2 linked regions of the Candidatus Finniella inopinata genome follow. Each later gene encodes a partner of the first gene's protein in a complex. Links are inferred from orthologs where the notes say so. Each region holds a gene or a part of one and is shown in the gene's direction. Other genes may lie near its edges. The genes, in order: xseA and EQU50_RS01510.

Region 1 (3,285 bases):
CCAGGCAAAATGGACGGAAGAAGGTAGAGAATTCGCAACTGCTCCTTTAACAGTTTCAGAGTTCAAGCTGAACGATAATCAAATTTGTGAAATAGCTTTTTTCTTCCATCAAAACATGGCCATAAATGGGCTAGCTTCTTTGCAGGGGGAAGAGGTGCTTGTTGAGTGGTCCGAATATTTTGATAAAGTTAATCACACGTTGCATCCGCCTCTTCAAGCTCAAACAGTAAAAGTCGATGGTCATGATGTACCCTATTATTATTTGCCACCCGTTAAAGATAACAATAAAAAAACTCTAATCCTTATGCAAGGTGGCCCTATTGGTTATTATGAAGGAGCCTTCTCAGACATAATCCATTATTATACGCAAAATGGCTGGCAAGTGATCATACCCCAGGAAAGTTTGCGTACTGGATATGGTTGGAAGCATTTTATAAAAGGCATTGGAGAAATGGGACGCAAAAACTTACATCAGCTTCTTCATGTTTTTTACGATGCGAAAGTAAAAGGTTTAATTCCAGACATCAACCAAGTCAGCTTGTATGGCCACAGCTATGGTGGATTTGTTGCCGCATCATTTGCCCTGCGTTGGTCAGAATTGCACAAAGAAGCCGGTCTTGCGGAGGAATTTCATTTCCAATCCATTGTGGCTGATGCTGCATTGGTCAGTTCGGATTCGAACCCTGATGTATCTGCAATAGCCTTACCTGATGATGCATTAGGTAATCCAGCAGATTATTTCCGCAAAATCATGCCTATTAACAGGGTGACAGATCCTTTGTCAGCACCTCTATACCTTGTGCATGGCGTTACTGACGTGCGTTGTTCTGCGGCGTATATAAAAGACTTTAAACAGGCTCTAAAAAAAGCGCGTAAAAATGTCCCTTTATATTTGCATTCTGGCAGACATAACCCTCCAGCGCATCCCTGTTACCCCGAATTTGTGGCCGCCTTAATGGAAGGAAAGCCCACCGGTGAACTTGAAAAAGAGATTGGATTATCCATTGAATAGGCGGATTTCCAACAAAAGTTTTCTGAGATTTCCTACCCTTTTCCCCCTCTTATAAGGTATGAAGTAAGATATAAATAGAATAGCGAAATATAGCCATGTTACCCGAGCCCATCTCTTTCCTACAACCTGTCGAGTTGCCGATTCTGTCGGTGACCGACCTATCGCTTAGTTTGAAACAGCTGGTGGAGGGGCATTTTAGGCGGGTGCGAGTGCGTGGCGAAATTTCTGGGTTCAAGCGTCACACATCGGGCCATGCCTATTTCACCCTAAAAGACCAAGATTCGATCATTGATGCGGTATCTTGGCGGGGCACAAACCTAAAGGCCCCGTTGCAAGATGGCTTGGAAGTTATTGTTACCGGCCGTTTAACAACCTATCCTGGGCGGTCCAAGTATCAAATTGTGGTGGATGGAGCCGAAGCCGCTGGCGAAGGCGCCCTATTAAAGGTACTGCTGGAGAGAAAAGCACGCCTTCAGGCCGAAGGGTTATTTGAACACAAACGCCCCCTGCCCGCTTTTCCCAAGACCATCGGCGTGATCACCTCGGCCACAGGTGCTGTTATCCAAGACATTTTGCACCGCCTGAGTGACCGTTACCCGTGTCACGTTCTGGTGTGGCCAGTTTTGGTTCAGGGACCTGGCGCTGCCGATCAAATCACAGCAGCCATTCGCGGGTTTAACGCCCTTGAGCAAAAACCTGATTTACTGATTGTGGCCAGAGGGGGCGGCAGCCTGGAAGATTTATGGTGCTTTAACGAGGAAAATGTGGTCCGAGCAGCTGCTGCCAGTCAGATCCCCTTGATTTCGGCCGTGGGTCATGAAACCGACACCACACTTATTGACTGGGCCTCTGATCTTAGAGCCCCCACACCAACGGCTGCAGCCGAACTGGCCACGCCTGTTCTTTCGCAGGTCCGTTACACCATCCGGCAACACAGCCAACGGCTTTATAATTTGGTGGATCGTCAATTCACGAACGACAGCCTTCATTTAACCAATCTGGCAAGAGCTTTGCCATCCCCTCAACAAGTCTTGGAACAAACCATGCTGCGGGTCGATGATTGGGGTGACCGACTATCACAGGCCTATGGTGTATTTTTGAATTACAAACATCAATCTTTGGTTTTTCAACGGACCCGTCTGCGTGCCCCGTTGCCGTTATTAGACTCAGGGAACCAGAAAGTGGGTCAATTGGCGGATCGTTTAATATACAGCCAGCAGCAATTTTTGAACCAGCTGATGGATCGTCTGACTTTACAAAGCACCTGTTTAGAGCAGAATTCGTACCAGCGCATCTTGAAACGGGGATTTTCTCTTATCACCGTTGGTGACCATGTGGTCAGCAGCGTGGACTATTTCCGTCAGAACCCCCATGCATCCGTTGATTTGCATTTTTCAGATGGAACGGTAAAAGTCGAAACCAATGCTTTCAGGCCTTAGGCCATGAAATTGATACCACGCTTATTGATTGGCCTCTAATCTCGGGGTACCCACTCTTCTGGGGGAATTTTGGACATTGATTGATAGCATTGGCCCCGGAGGACGCAAGTAGTCAGAAGCAGCCGGACGTCTGCCCGACACAGGACTTTCAATGCCTTTTGGAAACAAACAGGGCGCAGAATCAAAAAACGGCTTTGTTGAGATGTGCCTAGGCGACACCTTGAGGCTGCCTGGAACAATCTGTCCTGAAGGGCTCAAGTTTTCTGATGAACCCGCATGTCTGGCAGATGCCAAATTCTCCTCGACATTGCTTGAAAACACTCTAGGAGAAGAACTCAAACCAAACATTGATATTTCTCTGGGCGATGCTTCCAGATTGTTTGAAAAAGTCTGTCCTGGAAGACTCAAATTTTGTGATGAAACCGCTTGTCTGCTGGATACAATATCGTCCCCAGTAATGCTTGGAAACACACGGGGCGAGGGGACGAAGCGGGGCGTTAATATCATTCTAGAAGAACTTTGTGTATCGGTTGAAGGTCCCTGATCAGGGGATGATTTTTCAACCAAAACCAGTTCAAACCTACCCAAGTGTGGAGGCAAAGGGATTATAGTGCACCGTTCTTTGGGATGAGGCATTTGGCAGTGTCCGCTTGGATTTTTATGCAACCTTTTAATCCCAACACATGACTTATGGTAATCTGAAGATGAGAAACGCGCACCAGACTTTAGAAGCATATGTTCTAATTCTTCACAACTTCCAATTTTACCTCCCCAGTTTGTGAATAAATGAGAATATATAATTTTTAAAGATTCAAGATTATAATCAACGCAACA
Region 2 (3,250 bases), on another replicon or contig:
AGGGGGCGTGAATCGCGGCCAGGCGTAACCCCGACAATAATCCAGGCAAGGCAGCGGGCCAGCGAATACGGTATTGCAAAGGAAACGGCAGGGCTTTCATTGTGTGGGCCAACTCTAGCCACTCAACGGGGGTGCGTTTCAATCCGTCAAGGAAACAAAGGGTAATGGGAAAGAAGGCAGACAAACAAACGACGATCATTTTGGGCAGCAAACCAAATCCAAACCAAATCATCAATAACGGCATCAAAATAAACGCTGGCGTTGCCTGCAGAATGACCAACACAGGGTGAAGATGGGCTTGCAAACGTGGGTTTCGGTCCAGGATGAAGGCCATTCCCATCCCAAGAATGCTGGAAATCAACAGGCCTGCTAAAATCTGGGCTAGTGTTAATCCTCCATGCCAACAAATCAAGGATCGCTGATTGAACAGGGCACTTGCGACTTGCCAAGGAGTGGGAAGGATATAAGCCGGGATGTTTGCTAAATTGACGATGGCGTGCCAAAGGCTCAGTAGGATGAAGGCCGTTATGAATCGCTTAAGCATACCGCAGGCTCCCCGCTTAAGGTTAAGACGTGATCGGCCATTTTTACAACTTCATCCGGATCATGACTGACAATCAAGACGGTCTTCCCCTCCAGCTGTCTTTTTGCCAAAGTGTGCAATTGGTCACGGGTTTGATGGTCAACTGCGCTGAACGGTTCGTCCATTAGGATAAGGTCCGCGTCTTCCATTAATGTGCGTGCCAGCGCTACACGTTGGCGCATGCCGACCGATAAGTGGTGGGGGTAATTTTGGGCCTCGTCAGCCAAGCCAACATCCCTTAATAAACTTTTTGCCTTAGAAATATTCGGGGTTTCGCGCCGCAGGGTGGCTCCTAATACAACATTTTCGATAACTGTTTTCCAGGGCAACAACAAGTCGCGCTGGGGCATATAACTTAAGGAAATGCCAGGGGGGGAAGCGTTTAGGCCAGGAACTAGTCCTAACAACGTTTTTAATAATGTGGTTTTGCCGTGGCCACTTTTCCCAACCAAGGCCGTCCATTTGTTTACGGGAATTGAAAAATTTTGCTGGGCTAAGACGGTTTTTTTTTGATAGCTCACGCAGTCAATTGAAAACGCATAGCGTATTTGATGATGCTCTTTCACAATCCCTCCGTCGGTGTTAACCGAATCAGGTTCTAAGGGTTGGGCTGATTCCCTCTCAGCCCTTTGGTTTCTAACCATAAGGGCACCCCCTGTGTTCACAGCTAACCAATAGCACGAGAAGAATTGTTATTCAATTCAGAAGCTTCTATGATGACTTGATAAAATTAAGGAGCAATAAACAATGACAACGTCAAATCTTGAAGCCTTAAGCTTCGAACAAGCCATGGTTGAGTTGGAATCATTGGTGAAAAAATTAGAGGAAGGCCGGTTGCCCCTGGAAGAGGCTATTCAGGCTTATGAACGCGGTACGCAGTTAAAAAAGCAGTGCGAGCAGAAATTACAGGACGCTAAAATGCGGGTTGAACAAATCAGTTTAACATCCGATGGAAATCCCAAAATTGAAGCCTTTCCTTCTTAATTCCTGAAAGTTTACAAAGGCTTTTCGTGCCGCTGGAAACTTTCAAGAATCGATTTTAGGGTGAAATTCTACGACAGGGGAATAACTGGCAATACAGTTTGACTGACAGCTGTTACATCGTCACGCTTGTTACCTTCATAAAAACAAACCAAAGGATTCAAGGCAAGTACACCCCCTGCTTTTTCAACTAAGGCTTTGGCTGCATTTATTGTGCCACCGGTGGAGACAACGTCATCCAGAATTAAAATCTTTTTACCTTTAATTTTCTGAATATTACTTTCACTGATCCACAAAGTTTGGTTTCCAGCTGTAGTAATGGATTTTACCGGAATGCTTATCGCCTCTGGCCCCATATCTGGCCTTTGTTTTTTTGTAAGCACGATATAAGGGATGCCTGTTATTTTGGAAACGGCGTAGGCAAGAGCTATGGTATTAGCCTCAGGGGTTATGATTATATCAATTTTAGCTTTGTTAGCATTTATGTACGTTGCAATTTCAGTCGCTAATGCTTCTATTAGTTCGTTATTATCTTTTAAATTCAAGTATGCAATTTTGATCTTAGCGGCAGGAATTGGAACTAAGGGTACTCTGAAAGAATTGGTGCCAACTTCAATATTATGCATATCCTCAGCTGAAGCAGCCTGGATGGGGGAAGCAAAAAAGCCTATAAACGAAAGCGCGCTAAAAGCGATTTTGAAACTGTTCAATATCATATAAATTATCCTAAATTGTGGTGTAAAAGTCCCCGACCTTATGTACGACTTAGTAAGCCTGTCAAGGCTTAAGTTTTTTGTGTATATTATGAAACGGGAATAACTGGCAGTACGGTGTCACTGACTGCCGTTACATCAGAACGCTTCTCGCCTTCGCAAAAACAAACCAAAGGATTCAAGATAAGTTTACCACCTGCCATTCCAACTAATTCCTTCATCGCGGCTAGTGTGTTGCCGGTGGAGACAACGTCATCCAGGATTAAAACCTTTTTACCTTTGATTGCCTCTATATTATCTTCGCTGATCCACAAGGTTTGGTTTCCAGCTGTGGTGATTGACTTTACCGGAACGCTTATCGCCTTTGGTCCCATATCGGGCCTTTGTTTTTTTGTAAGCACGATGTATGGTATTTTCGTTTTTTCATAAACGGCGTAGGCAATTGCTATGGTGTTAGACTCTGGGGTGATAATAACGTCGATTTTACCTCGGTTTGCATTTATGTACGCTGCAATTTCAGCCGCCAGAGCTTGTATTAGTTCTATGTTATCTTTTAAATTGACATATAGAATTTTGATTTTGGTTTGAGGCACGGGAGCGAAAGGTATATTGAATGTTTTGTGGCCGACGTTAATTTTTTGATTGTTCTTATTCGTAGTAGCCTGGATGGAGGGGGCAAAAAAGCCTGTAAGAAGAAAAATGCCAAGCATAATTTCATAAAGCTTTAATGTCATATAAGCTATCCTTAAATTGTAAAACAAAAGTACCAAATATTATTGAAGGATAACCAATCCTGTCAAGAGAAATGGCGTTGTGAGTTACTAAGACCTGTAGTAAGAGGCAAGGAACCTAAGGATAAGCTTGACAAAGGGGGGCTATTTGTCTAGTATCTGAATTAATTAAGAGGAAAATTTACAATGAAAATCGCAAACTCACTTAAAACCTTAAAAAGTCGCCACAAAGCTTGTAAAGT

The links.
Region 2: the proteins of xseA (region 1) and EQU50_RS01510 are in contact, whole or in part, in a cryo-EM structure (PDB 8TXR), measured with the Escherichia coli proteins. The link is inferred for Candidatus Finniella inopinata from one-to-one orthologs.

Annotation. Positions count from the first base shown.
Region 1 is NZ_SCFB01000007.1:147,836-151,120, forward strand. The notes cover bases 323-3,279. They hold xseA (exodeoxyribonuclease VII large subunit), read left to right. Parts: upstream 323-1,107; coding sequence 1,108-2,451; downstream 2,452-3,279. Other genes in these bases: EQU50_RS06535 (alpha/beta hydrolase family protein), read left to right, coding at 323-1,012; EQU50_RS06545 (response regulator), read right to left, coding at 2,473-3,279. Outside these bases: more of EQU50_RS06535, read left to right, coding at 1-322; more of EQU50_RS06545, read right to left, coding at 3,280-3,285. UniProt on the Escherichia coli protein: Bidirectionally degrades single-stranded DNA into large acid-insoluble oligonucleotides, which are then degraded further into small acid-soluble oligonucleotides.
Region 2 is NZ_SCFB01000002.1:134,262-137,511, reverse strand. Bases 27-2,948 are described here. They hold EQU50_RS01510 (exodeoxyribonuclease VII small subunit), read left to right. Parts: upstream 27-1,330; coding sequence 1,331-1,567; downstream 1,568-2,948. Other genes in these bases: EQU50_RS01500 (phosphoribosyltransferase family protein), read right to left, coding at 2,367-2,948; EQU50_RS01505 (phosphoribosyltransferase family protein), read right to left, coding at 1,636-2,190; EQU50_RS01515 (ATP-binding cassette domain-containing protein), read right to left, coding at 526-1,149; EQU50_RS01520 (ABC transporter permease), read right to left, coding at 27-544. Also shown: more of EQU50_RS01520, read right to left, coding at 1-26; more of EQU50_RS01500, read right to left, coding at 2,949-3,011; ykgO (type B 50S ribosomal protein L36), read left to right, coding at 3,195-3,250. UniProt on the Escherichia coli protein: Bidirectionally degrades single-stranded DNA into large acid-insoluble oligonucleotides, which are then degraded further into small acid-soluble oligonucleotides.